DNA from 2 places in the Pseudocitrobacter cyperus genome. Region 2 is predicted to be linked to the other one. Evidence: predicted binding sites of a transcription regulator. Region 2 holds the regulator's gene; the other holds the start of a gene.
What was found. The regulator sigma-54, encoded in region 2, starts transcription at its own class of promoters, with help from an activator protein. The targets are predictions, from matches to a motif close to GTTGGCACANNTTTCGCTNT.
Positions count from the first base shown of each region.

Region 1: hydN (electron transport protein HydN) is a predicted target of sigma-54. The motif match lies at 1,701-1,720, and genes of this name have one in related genera.

Region 1 covers NZ_JAYMYY010000003.1:296,767-303,788, forward strand. The annotation lists gene ascF (PTS cellobiose/arbutin/salicin transporter subunit IIBC) at 1-373, opposite strand, end outside; gene VSR74_RS12960 (LacI family DNA-binding transcriptional regulator) at 598-1,611, shown strand; gene hydN (electron transport protein HydN) at 1,756-2,301, shown strand; gene fdhF (formate dehydrogenase subunit alpha) at 2,338-4,488, shown strand; gene hypF (carbamoyltransferase HypF) at 4,492-6,705, shown strand; gene norW (NADH:flavorubredoxin reductase NorW) at 6,833-7,022, opposite strand, start outside.
Region 2 covers NZ_JAYMYY010000002.1:499,124-506,145, forward strand. The annotation lists gene kdsD (arabinose-5-phosphate isomerase KdsD) at 1-702, shown strand, start outside; gene kdsC (3-deoxy-manno-octulosonate-8-phosphatase KdsC) at 717-1,283, shown strand; gene lptC (LPS export ABC transporter periplasmic protein LptC) at 1,280-1,855, shown strand; gene lptA (lipopolysaccharide ABC transporter substrate-binding protein LptA) at 1,824-2,378, shown strand; gene lptB (LPS export ABC transporter ATP-binding protein) at 2,385-3,110, shown strand; gene rpoN (RNA polymerase factor sigma-54) at 3,158-4,591, shown strand; gene hpf (ribosome hibernation promoting factor) at 4,614-4,901, shown strand; gene ptsN (PTS IIA-like nitrogen regulatory protein PtsN) at 4,958-5,446, shown strand; gene rapZ (RNase adapter RapZ) at 5,480-6,334, shown strand; gene npr (PTS phosphocarrier protein NPr) at 6,331-6,603, shown strand; gene yrbL (PhoP regulatory network protein YrbL) at 6,831-7,022, shown strand, end outside.

The DNA of each region.
Region 1 (7,022 bases), on a different contig from region 2:
ATCCGCCGATAATTGCCGGGATCAACGGAGACATGGTGCCGATCAGCGCGTCGAGGATCCCCGCGCCAATGCGCCTGAGGGTGATCTTCTGTTTGCCCTGTGGAACCGCAGGCTGCAACTCCCCCGGTAACAGGCTCACCACTTCCCGATAGGCCTGGGAAACGGTATTGCCGATGATCACCTGGCACTGGTTATCGCTGCGCACCACACCGAGTACGCCGCTCAGGTTTTTCAGCGCAGGGCTATCCACCCGTGAGTCGTCTTTCAACACGAAGCGCAGACGCGTCATGCAGTGGGTTACTGCCGTGATGTTGCCCACGCCGCCCAGTAAATCGACGATCGACTTCGCCAGCGCCGCATAATTTTTGGACATCGGAATCTATCCTGTTTTTATCTGTAGGGGACTCATCGCCTCGGCGATGAAACGTTGCATAGGAAACCGGTTCCACAAAAGAATGAATAGTTTCATATTTGCTGGCAAGAGGCTTTTTTCGCATTTTTAAAATTTGTGATAACGATCGCTATGCAAGGCAAAAGCTGAAAAAGGGCAGTGGCTGAAGTACACTGCAGCCCATCATTTTTGACGAGGGAAGGGAAATGGCGACGATGCTGGAGGTGGCGAAGCTGGCTGGCGTGTCGAAAGCGACGGTTTCACGCGTCCTCACCGGCAACGGCTATGTGGGTCAGGAGACCAAAGACCGGGTGTGGCAGGCGATTGAAGAGAGCGGCTATCGGCCTAACCTGCTGGCGCGTAATCTGGCGACCAAACGCACCCAGACGCTGGGGCTGGTGGTCACTAACACGCTGTATCATGGCGTCTACTTCAGCGAGCTGCTGTTCCAGGCCGCGCGGATGACCGAAAATCAGGGCCGCCAGTTGATCCTCGCCGATGGTAAACACAGCGCAGAAGAGGAGCGGGCGGCGATTCAGTCTCTTCTCGATATGCGCTGCGACGGCATCATTATCTACCCGCGTTTTCTCAGCGTTGACGAAATCGACGAGCTGATTCAACAGCATGAACAACCGGTGCTGGTACTCAACCGCCGCCTGCGGCGTAACCTTAGTCACTGCGTTTACTGTAACCAGACGCAGACCTGTCAGAATGCGGTGGAAAAGCTGATTGCGCAGGGACATCGCGATATCGCGTTTATTACTGGTTCACTCGATTCGCCGACCGGAGTTGAGCGCTTATCAGGCTACAAAGCCGCTTTAGCTGAACACAATATTCCACTGCGCGATGCGCTGATTGTGGAAGGGAAATGGACGCCTGCGACAGGTTCGGCTGGTGTTGATATGCTGCTTGAGCGCGGCGTTAACTTTAGCGCGCTGGTCGCCAGCAACGATGACATGGCCATCGGGGCGATGAAACAGCTTCAGTCGCGCGGCCTGCGCGTGCCGGAGCAGGTCTCCGTCGTCGGTTTTGATGATATCGCGCTTGCGCCGTACATGATGCCTTCGCTCTCCAGCGTCAAAATTCCGGTGACCGAAATGATTCAGGAGATTATCCATCGCCTGATTTTCATGCTCGATGGCGGCGAATTTAATCCCCAGCCCCCCTTCCTTGGCGAGCTTATCTCCCGTGATTCTCTGGGCGCAGGCCCGCAGCGTTAATCTCGTCACCTGTCATCGTCACTCGTGACGATGACAGGGTTAGACACCGCGCTTCAAATAAAAAATCCTTAAGAAACAGCTAACTAAAAGTTGGCGCGAATAATGCATTCTCCGGCTCATTCATTGTCATTGCTGGAGAATTTGATGAACCGTTTCATCATTGCAGATGCGAGTAAATGTATAGGCTGCCGGACATGCGAAGTGGCGTGTGTGGTTAGTCACCAGGCCGAGCAGGATTGCGCCGCGCTGACGCCGGAAGCGTTTCTGCCGCGTATTCACGTGATTAAAGGCGTAAACGTCTCCACGGCGACCGCGTGCCGTCAGTGTGAAGACGCGCCGTGCGCTAACGTCTGCCCGAACGGCGCAATTCGCCGTGAGAAAGGTTTTGTGCACGTACTGCAGGAGCGCTGCATTGGTTGCAAAACCTGCGTGGTGGCCTGCCCGTATGGCGCAATGGAAGTGGTCGTGCGCCCGGTTGTGCGTAACAGTGGCGCAGGCCTCAATGTGCGTGCTGAAAAAGCCGAAGCCAACAAATGCGACCTTTGCTTCCACCGCGAGCAAGGCCCGGCCTGTATGGAAGCCTGCCCGACGCACGCTATTTTCTGCGTTGACCGCGACAAACTTGAGCAAATCAGCGCCGAAAAACGTCGTCGCGCCGCGCTCGATACGTCGATTTCCCTGTCGTTTTAATGATCCTCCGTTTCACTTTTAACAGGTCTGTTACTGATGAAAAAAATTACAAGTGTTTGTCCGTATTGTGGTGCTGGCTGCAAACTGAAGCTGGTTGTCGATAACAATAAAATCATCCGCGCGGAAGCTGCCGATGGGAAAACTAACCAGCATGAACTGTGCCTGAAAGGCTATTACGGCTGGGATTTCCTGAATGACACCAAACTGCTGACGCCGCGCCTGACGCAGCCGATGATCCGCTATGAAAAAGGCGGCAAGCTGACGCCAGTGAGCTGGGATGAGGCCATCCGCTATACGGCAAAACGCTTAGGCGAGATCAAAGCGAAATTCGGCCCGCGCGCCATGATGACCACCGGGTCATCGCGCGGAACCGGGAATGAAACCAACTATGTGATGCAAAAATTTGCGCGCGGCGTGCTGAATACCAATAACGTCGACTGCTGCGCGCGCGTCTGCCACGGGCCTTCCGTCGCCGGTTTGCAGGAAGCGCTGGGCAACGGCGCGATGAGTAACTCCATCGAAGACATTGAAAACTCAAGCTGTCTGTTAGTTTTTGGCTACAACTGCGCCGATTCTCACCCTATCGTGGCGCGTCGCGTGATTAAAGCCAAAGAGAAAGGGGCGAAAATTATCGTCTGCGACCCGCGTCGCATCGAAACCGCGCGTATTGCCGATCAACATTTGCAAATCAACAACGGCTGCAACATGGCGCTGGTAAATGCGTTTTCGCATGTGCTGCTGGAAGAAAACCTCTACGACAAAGAATATGTTGCGCGCTACACCACCGGTATCGATGAACTGCGTGAAATCGTCAAAGATTACGCGCCGGAAGCGGTGGAAAAGCTGACCGGGGTATCGGCACAGCAAATTCGTCAGGCGATGCGTACCTACGCGGCGGCACCCAGCGCCACCATTATGTGGGGCATGGGCGTCACCCAGTTTGGTCAGGCCGTGGATGTGGTCAAAGGGCTGGCAACGCTTGCGTTACTCACCGGCAATCTGGGGCGTGAACATGTCGGCGTCGGCCCGGTGCGCGGTCAGAACAACGTGCAGGGCGCATGCGATATGGGGGTGATCCCCAACCAGTTCCCCGGCTATCAGGATGTTGTTGATCCTGACGTGCGGGCGAAATTCGCCAAAGCATGGGGGATTGACGCCAGCCTGATGGACGACAAAGTGGGTGTGCGCATTACCGAAGTGCCGCATCTGGCGCTGGAAGGGAAGGTGAAAGCCTACTACATCATGGGCGAAGATCCGCTGCAAACCGAAGCCGACCTGGGCCTGGTGCGCAAAGGGTTCGAAGCGCTCGATTTCGTGGTGGTGCAGGACATCTTTATGACCAAAACCGCCGAGCAGGCCGATGTGCTGCTGCCCGCCACCTCCTGGGGAGAACACGGTGGCGTCTTTACCTGTGCCGACCGTGGCTTCCAGCGTTTCGAAAAAGCCATCGAACCGAAATATAACGTCAAACGCGACTGGGAAATTATCAGCCTGATTGCCCGGCAGATGGGTTATCCGATGCATTACGAGAATAACCAGCAAATCTGGGACGAAATGCGTGAGCTTTGCCCGCTCTTCTTTGGTGTGACTTACGATAAAATGGGCGACATGGGGCACGTTCAGTGGCCATGTCCGACGCTCGATCACCCAGGCACGCCGTATCTTTACGCAGGCAATCAGTTTGATACTCCTGATGGCAAAGGTCATCTGTTTGCCGCGCCGTGGCGCGCGCCAGCAGAACAACCGGATGAAAACTATCCGCTGGTGCTGTGCACCGTGCGTGAAGTGGGGCACTACTCCTGCCGTTCGATGACCGGTAACTGCGCGGCGCTGCAATCGCTCGCGGATGAACCGGGCTTTGTGCAGATAAACCCTCAGGATGCGCAGAAACTGGGTATCCTGGATAAACAACTGGTGTGGGTGGCGTCGCGTCGCGGCAAAGTCATCACCCGTGCGAACGTCAACGAACGTATTAATCACGGCAGTGTCTATATGACCTACCAGTGGTGGATTGGCGCCTGTAACGAACTGACCCAGGACAATCTTGATCCCATCTCGAAAACGCCGGAAACGAAGTATTGTGCGGTGAATATCAGTGCGATTGAGGATCAGAACTGGGCAGAAAACTATGCGCTGGAAAGCTACCAGTCGATGAAATCCCGCCTGCGTGAGGCGGTAGCAGGGTAACGAATGACGATAACGCATAACGGCGTTGAGATCCGTATTCGCGGTAAAGTACAGGGGGTGGGCTTCCGCCCCTTTGTCTGGCAACTGGCTCAGCAGCAGGCTCGCGTGGGCGACGTCTGCAACGACGGTGCGGGGGTGCTCGTTCGTTTGCTGGGTGAAGAAGCGGATTTCCTTGCCGCGCTACATCAACACTGCCCGCCGCTGGCGCGCATTGATGAAACGCAGGTGCAGCCGTACAGGTGGCAGAGCGAGCCTGACGACTTCACGATCCGCGAGAGCGGCGCGGGGGCGATGAGCACGCAAATTGTCCCGGATGCGGCAACCTGTCCGGCGTGTCTTGCGGAGATGAATGACCCGCAGGAGCGCCGTTATCGTTATCCCTTTATCAACTGTACCCACTGTGGCCCACGTTTTACCATTATCAACGCCATGCCCTACGATCGCCCGCTGACGGTAATGGCGGCGTTTCCGCTGTGCTCTGCCTGCGAGGCGGAGTACCGCAATCCTTACGATCGTCGTTTTCACGCCCAGCCTGTGGCCTGTGCCGAGTGCGGCCCGTGGCTGTCGTGGTACGCAGAAGGCGAACCGCTGCATCACGAGGCAGCGTTGCAGGCGGCGATTGTGCTTCTCTCGTCGGGCGGTATTGTGGCGATTAAAGGGCTGGGTGGTTTTCATCTGGCCTGTGACGCGGGCAATGCCCGCGCGGTAGCGACGCTGCGCGCGCGTAAGCATCGCCCGGCGAAACCGCTGGCGGTGATGATCCCGAATACCGCAGCCTTGCCCGATGAAGCAAAACGATTAACGCAAACGCCAGCATCGCCGATTGTGCTGGTGGATAAATCCTGCGTTAGCGGCTTGTGTGATGACATCGCGCCGGGGCTCGCGGAAGTGGGCGTAATGCTTCCGGCTAACCCAATTCAGCATTTGCTGATGCAGGCGTTGAATCGCCCGTTGGTGATGACATCCGGGAATCTCAGCGGTAAACCGCCTGCCCTGACTAATGCGCTGGCGCTGACCGATCTGGCTGATATCGCTGATGGTTATTTGCTGCACAACCGTGAAATCGTTCAGCGTATGGATGATTCAGTGGTGCGGCAAAATGGCGAAATGCTGCGCCGTTCGCGCGGCTATGTGCCGGATGCTATCCCACTACCGCCAGGGTTTCATGACGTCCCGCCCATGCTCTGTCTTGGTGCCGATCTCAAAAACACGTTCTGCCTGGTTCGGGGTGATCAGGCGGTGCTGAGCCAGCATTTTGGCGATCTCACCGATGAGGGGGTCGAAGCGCAGTGGCAGCAGTCGCTGCATCTGATGCAGGCTATCTACGATTTTACCCCGCAGTCGGTGGTGGCCGATGCGCATCCAGGCTACCACTCGTCGCAGTGGGCCGCCGAGCGCGACCTTCCTCATCAGACGGTGCTTCATCATCATGCGCATATCGCCGGGTGTCTGGCGGAACATAACTGGCCGCTGGACGGCGGTGATGTGATTGCGCTGGCGCTGGACGGCATCGGCATGGGGGAAGAGGGCGCGTTGTGGGGCGGCGAATGTCTACGGGTGAACTACCGCGAGTGTGAACATCTTGGCGGCCTGCCTGCGGTAGCGTTGCCGGGGGGCGACCTGGCGGCGCGTCAGCCGTGGCGTAACCTGCTGGCGCACTGCCTGGCGTTTGTGCCGGAGTGGGAAAGCTACCCGGAAACCGCCGCCGTGCGCGAACAAAACTGGCCGCTGCTGGCGCGAGCCATCGAACGGGGTATTAATGCGCCTCAGGCGTCCTCGTGCGGTCGATTATTTGACGCGGTGGCCTGTGCACTGGGCTGTGCGCCGCTCACTCTCAGCTATGAAGGTGAGGCAGCCTGTCGGCTGGAGGCGCTGGCAAGCACCTGTCCAGGCGTGGCGCATCCGTTGCAGAGCGAGACGTTCGACCTTGCATCGTTCTGGCCCCAGTGGCTGGCGTGGCAGGCAAGTCCGGCGGAAAAAGCGTGGGCATTTCATGATGCGCTGGCGCAGGGGCTGGGCGGTATGCTGCGTCGCGAGGCAGATGCGCGCGGAATCTCGACGCTGGCGTTTGGCGGTGGCGTGCTGCATAACGCTCTGCTGCGTGCGCGGTTGCAGCATCATCTGGCTGATTTTACTCTGCTTTTCCCGCACACTTTACCCGCAGGCGATGGGGCGATTGCGTTCGGGCAGGCGGTGGTGGCGGCAGCCCGACGATAATGCGCGCATAGACACAAAAAAAAGCCCCGGTAGACCGGGGCAAAATCAGACGCGATACTTCCGTGTATCTGAGGTTAGAACTCTGCAAATGAGCGAGCTAAGGTTAAGTTCAGCAGTGGCAAAGCAATCAGTTCGGTAATAACTTCAGCAAACTAAAGGCCTCTTTCATCCTCTCTTCACTGACTACAAAAGCGCGGAGTTGCTGGCTTTCATCATAGCCCTGGGCAAGCATCCCCTGTGCGCTGGTGGCGATACTCCAGTTCAAATCCTGACGGCGCGTTTCTCCCGCCAGATGCAGCGGCAGATCCGGCGTTTTT
Region 2 (7,022 bases):
CCGCACGATATCGTCATCGCCTTGTCTAACTCCGGAGAATCAAACGAAATTCTGGCATTAATCCCGGTTCTGAAACGCTTGCAGGTACCGCTGATTTGCATGACCAGCCGCCCGGAAAGCAGCATGGGCCGCGCGGCGGATATCCATCTGTGTGTGAAAGTGCCAAAAGAGGCCTGCCCGCTCGGTCTGGCACCGACTTCCAGTACCACGGCAGCGCTGGTGATGGGCGATGCGCTGGCCGTTGCACTGCTGAAAGCGCGCGGCTTCACTGCCGAAGATTTCGCGCTCTCCCACCCTGGCGGCGCTCTGGGTCGCAAGCTGTTGCTGCGCGTAAACGACATCATGCACACTGGCGACGAAATCCCACACGTCAATAAAACGGCGTCTTTACGTGATGCGCTGCTGGAAATTACCCGCAAAAACCTTGGCATGACGGTGATTTGCGATGAAAACATGAAGATCGACGGTATCTTCACCGATGGTGACTTGCGCCGTATCTTTGATAACGGTGCCGATTTACGTAGCCTGAACATTGCCGATGTGATGACCCCAGGCGGCATTCGTATCCGTCCGGGAACGCTGGCCGTTGACGCGTTAAACCTGATGCAATCCCGCCACGTTACCTGCGTGCTGGTTGCCGATGGCGATCAACTGCTTGGCGTCATCCATATGCATGATTTACTGCGCGCAGGCGTAGTGTAAAAGGATTAAAAACAATGAGTAATGCTGTCACTTCCGTGGCAACCTGTTACGGCCCGGTGAGCACCGAATTTATTGCGAAGGCGGAAAAAATCCGCCTGCTTATCCTCGACGTCGACGGTGTGCTGTCCGATGGATTGATTTACATGGGCAATAATGGCGAAGAACTGAAGGCCTTCAACGTGCGTGATGGCTACGGTATCCGCTGCGCTCTGACGTCCGGAATCGAAGTTGCCATTATTACCGGGCGAAAAGCTAAACTGTTAGAAGACCGCTGTGATACGTTAGGAATTACCCATCTTTATCAAGGGCAATCCGATAAACTTATCGCCTATCGCGAGCTGCTCGGCAAGCTCGGTCTACAGGCCGATGAAGTGGCCTACGTGGGCGACGATCTCATCGACTGGCCGGTGATGGCGGAGGTGGGGTTAAGCGTGGCGGTTAGTGACGCGCATCCGCTGCTGCTGCCGCGCGCAAATTACGTCACCCGCATTGCCGGTGGGCGTGGCGCCGTTCGTGAAGTGTGCGATCTCCTGTTGCTGGCGCAAGGAAAGTTAGAGGAAGCCAAAGGGCAATCGATATGAGTAAAACCAGACGTTGGGTTATTATCCTGCTTTCGCTTGCAGCGCTCATCCTCATTGGCGTGAATCTGGCCAGTAATGACGATGACGGTCAGCCCGTAGTGAACGCCAACGATCCAACTTATAAAAGCGAACATACCGATACGGTGGTCTACAGCCCTGAAGGCGCGTTGAATTATCGGTTAATCGCGGAACACGTCGAGTATTTTTCCGACGAGGCTATTTCGTGGTTTACCCAGCCGCGACTGACCACTTTTGACACCGATAAAGTGCCAACCTGGTCGATCAAAGCCGATAAAGCGAAGCTGACAAACGATCGCATGCTGTACCTTTACGGTCACGTTGAAGTGAATGCGCTGACCCCTGATGCGCAATTGCGCAAAATTACGACGGATAATGCCCAAATCAACCTGATTACTCAGGATGTTTCTTCAGACGATTTGGTGACGTTATACGGAACGACATTTAATTCCAGCGGCCTGAAAATGCGCGGCAATTTACGCAGCAAGAACGCCGAGCTGATTGAAAAGGTTAGAACCTCTTATGAAATTCAGAACAAACAAACTCAGCCTTAAACTGGCGATCGCGGGCTCACTGTTGGCAGCCAGCCTGCCAGCACTGGCGCTGACGGGTGATACCGACCAGCCGATTCATATCGAATCCGATCAGCAGTCGCTGGATATGCAGGGCAATATCGTCACCTTTACCGGCAACGTTATTGTGACTCAGGGCAGTATCAAAATTAACGCCGATAAAGTGGTAGTGACGCGCCCTGGCGGCGAAAAAGGCAAAGAAGTGATCGACGGCTACGGTAATCCGGCGACCTTCTACCAGATGCAGGATAACGGCAAGCCGGTAAAAGGCCACGCGGCAAAGATGCACTATGAACTGCAAAGCGATTTCGTGGTGCTGACCGGTAATGCCTATCTTGAACAGGTCGACAGCAACATCAAGGGCGACAAAATCACTTACCTGGTTAAAGAACAGAAAATGCAGGCGTTTAGCGAAAAAGGTAAACGCGTAACGACCGTTCTGGTTCCGTCCCAGTTGCAGGACAAAAACAAAAACCAGGCTCCGGCACAGAAGAAGAGTAACTAATTCGTTATGGCGACATTAATTGCAAAGAACCTGGCTAAAGCCTACAAAGGCCGCCGCGTGGTAGAGGATGTCAGTCTGACCGTCAATTCCGGTGAGATTGTGGGCCTGCTTGGGCCGAACGGCGCGGGTAAAACCACCACCTTCTACATGGTGGTCGGTATCGTGCCGCGCGATGCGGGCAATATCATTATTGATGACGAAGACATCAGCCTGCTGCCGCTGCACGCCCGTGCGCGCCGCGGGATTGGCTATCTGCCGCAGGAAGCGTCCATTTTCCGTCGTCTGAGCGTCTACGACAACCTGATGGCGGTGCTGCAAATTCGCGACGACCTCACCAGCGAGCAGCGGGAAGACCGCTGCAACGAGCTGATGGAAGAGTTCCACATCGAACACCTGCGCGACAACATGGGTCAATCGCTCTCCGGGGGCGAACGCCGCCGCGTAGAGATCGCCCGCGCGCTGGCCGCAAATCCGAAATTCATCCTGCTTGATGAACCGTTTGCCGGCGTTGACCCGATCTCCGTTATTGATATCAAACACATCATTGAACACCTGCGCGACAGCGGTCTCGGCGTGTTAATCACTGACCACAACGTTCGTGAAACGCTGGCGGTGTGTGAGCGTGCGTATATCGTCAGCCAGGGGCAACTGATCGCCCACGGTACCCCGACAGAGATCTTACAAGACGAACATGTTAAACGTGTGTATCTTGGGGAAGACTTCAGACTCTGATAGGGTAGAAGGTTGAGAGAGGTTAGCCGGAGATTATCGCACTGAATATGAAGCAAGGTTTGCAATTAAGGCTCAGCCAACAGCTCGCCATGACGCCGCAGCTACAGCAAGCTATTCGCCTGTTGCAGTTGTCTACGCTGGAACTTCAGCAGGAACTTCAGCAAGCGCTGGAGAGTAATCCCCTGCTTGAGCAAACCGATCTTCATGAAGAAATCGACGCTAAAGAGACGCCGGATAACGAAACGTTAGATAGCGCCGACGCGCTCGAACAGAAAGATATGCCGGAAGAGCTGCCACTGGATGCCAGTTGGGATGAAATCTACACCGCCGGAACGCCCTCAGGCACCGGCGCAGATTACCAGGATGACGAACTGCCGGTCTATCAGGGGGAAACCACCCAGTCACTTCAGGATTACCTGATGTGGCAGGTCGAGCTGACGCCGTTCACCGATACTGACCGGGCAATTGCCACCTCCATCGTTGACGCCGTTGACGATACGGGTTATCTGACCGTCCCGCTGGAAGATATTCGCGAAAGCATGGGCAACGACGAAATCGGCCTGGATGAAGTCGAAGCGGTGCTTAAACGGATCCAGCGATTTGACCCGGTTGGCGTTGCCGCCCGCGATCTCCGCGATTGCCTGCTTATTCAGCTATCCCAGTTTGCCAAAGAGACTCCCCGCCTCACCGAAGCCCGCCTGATCATCAGCGACCACCTCGATCTGCTTGCCAATCACGATTTCCGATCGTTAATGCGCGTCACGCGTCTGAAAGAGGACGTGCTGAAAGAAGCGGTCGATCTCATCCAGTCACTGGATCCGCGTCCGGGTCAGTCGATCCAGACCGGCGAGCCAGAGTATGTGATCCCTGATGTACTGGTGCGCAAAGTCAGCGGGCGCTGGGTGGTGGAACTCAACGCCGACAGCATTCCCCGTTTGCAGATTAACCAGCACTACGCCGGGATGTGCAACAACGTCCGTAACGATGCCGACAGCCAGTTTATCCGCAGTAATCTGCAGGATGCGAAGTGGCTGATTAAAAGCCTTGAGAGCCGCAACGACACGTTGCTGCGCGTCAGCCGCTGCATCGTAGAGCAGCAGCAGGCGTTTTTTGAGTCCGGCGAAGAGTATATGAAACCGATGGTGCTGGCGGATATCGCCCAGACCGTCGAGATGCACGAGTCCACGATTTCACGCGTGACTACGCAGAAGTATTTGCATAGCCCACGCGGCATTTTTGAGCTTAAGTATTTCTTCTCAAGCCATGTGAATACCGAGGGTGGCGGTGAAGCCTCATCCACGGCGATTCGCGCGCTGGTGAAGAAATTGATTGCCGCGGAAAATCCCGCGAAACCACTGAGCGACAGTAAGCTGACCTCTATGCTCTCCGATCAAGGTATCATGGTGGCCCGGCGAACCGTTGCGAAGTACCGAGAGTCTTTATCCATTCCGCCGTCTAACCAGCGTAAACAACTGGTCTGACTCAACTGATAAGGAAGACACTATGCAGCTCAACATCACTGGACACAACGTCGAAATCACTGAAGCCCTGCGCGATTTCCTCAACACGAAATTCGCGAAGCTGGAACAGTATTTTGAGAGGATCAATCAGGTCTATATTGTGTTAAAAGTGGAGAAAGTGACGCACATCTCGGATGCGACCCTGCATGTTAACGGGGGCGAACTTCATGCCAGCGCGGAAGGGCAAGACATGTATGCCGCGATTGATCTGTTGATCGACAAACTGGCGCGGCAGTTAAATAAACATAAAGATAAACTGAAACAACACTAATTGTCCGGGCAGCCGCCCGATGCCGGTAAAGTGTCGGGCGATGCTTAGGTGAAATTATGATAAATAACGATTCGGCTCTACAACTGAGCAATGTGCTTAACCAGGAATGTACCCGCAGTGCTGTTCACTGCCAGAGTAAAAAACGGGCGCTGGAAATCATCAGTGAACTGGCGGCGAAACAGTTAGGTCTGCCTCCGCAGGTGGTGTTTGAAGCGATTCTCACCCGCGAAAAGATGGGGAGTACCGGGATTGGCAACGGTATCGCGATCCCACACGGCAAGCTGGAAGAAGACACTCTTCGCGCCGTAGGGGTATTCGTGCAGCTTGAAACGCCGATTGCGTTCGATGCCATCGACAATCAGCCGGTTGACCTGCTGTTTGCGTTGCTGGTGCCTGCTGACCAGACCAAAACGCACTTACACACGCTTTCACTGGTGGCGAAACGTCTGGCGGATAAAACCATCTGCCGCCGCCTGCGCTCGGCGCAGAGTGACGAAGAGCTCTATCAAATCATCACCGAAACGGAAAACAGTGATGAAGCGTAAGGAAAATGAGTTCGTACTGAGGAGAAACGGTACATGGTACTGATGATCGTCAGCGGCCGCTCAGGCTCGGGTAAATCCGTGGCCTTACGGGCGCTGGAAGATATGGGTTTCTATTGCGTAGATAACCTGCCGGTGGTCCTGTTGCCTGAGCTTGCGAATACGCTTGCCGACCGGGAGATCTCCGCCGCCGTCAGTATCGACGTGCGTAACATGCCGGAGTCGCCGGAAATCTTCGAAAAAGCGATGGAAAATCTGCCGGACGCATTTTCTCCACAGTTGCTGTTCCTCGATGCCGATCGCAATACGCTGATCCGTCGTTACAGCGACACGCGCCGTCTGCACCCGCTTTCCAGCAAAAATCTGTCGCTTGAAAGCGCCATCGACAAAGAGAGCGACCTGCTCGAGCCTCTGCGCTCACGCGCGGATCTCATCGTCGATACCTCCGAGATGTCGGTGCATGAACTGGCAGAGATGCTGCGTACTCGCCTGCTGGGTAAACGTGAACGCGAGCTGACGATGGTGTTTGAATCCTTCGGCTTTAAGCACGGCATCCCTATCGATGCGGACTATGTTTTCGACGTGCGCTTCCTGCCGAACCCGCACTGGGATCCTAAACTGCGTCCAATGACCGGCCTGGATAAACCTGTAGCGGCCTTCCTTGACCGTCACACGGAAGTTCATAACTTTATCTACCAGACCCGCAGCTATCTTGAGCTATGGTTACCTATGCTGGAAACCAATAACCGTAGCTATCTGACCGTGGCGATTGGCTGCACCGGCGGTAAACACCGTTCGGTGTATGTCGCCGAGCAACTGGCTGACTACTTCCGCTCTCGCGGTAAGAACGTGCAGTCTCGTCACCGGACGCTGGAAAAACGTAAATCATGACCGTAAAGCAAACCGTTGAAATCACCAACCGGCTGGGCATGCATGCCCGGCCAGCGATGAAGCTGTTTGAACTGATGCAGAATTTCGATGCGGAAGTGCTATTACGCAACGACGAAGGCACAGAGGCGGAGGCCAACAGCGTGATTGCCCTGCTTATGCTGGATTCCGCTAAAGGCCGTCAGATTGAAGTTGAAGCAACCGGGCCGCAGGAAGTCGAAGCGCTGGCCGCAGTTATCGCACTGTTTGAATCCGGCTTTGATGAAGATTAAGTAACTCTCCTCAGAATAGCAGATGGCGGCTTCGCCCTGTCTGCCCTTCACAACGAACTCCACACCTTCAAAACGCCATTCGGCGTTTTTTTATTGTCCCTGTACAATTTGTGCTCTTTTCAATCCAGGACTAACCTTAAGAAAACCTTAACAGGGTTCGTTTATGTTTCATTTAAGTTTGATGTCGATACTGGTTAATTGTCAGCAAATAATTCCAGGAGCGCGTCATGTTAAAGTTATCGGATCAAAACCCCCTGGGCACCGGAAGACATCGTAAATGTTATGCGCATCCGGATGATGCCCAACGTTGCATTAAGATCGTCTACAACGATGATGACGGCGGCGATAAAGAGATCAAACGTGAACTGGGTTATTACGCCCATCTCAATCGCCACCTGAAAGACTGGAGCGGGATCCCG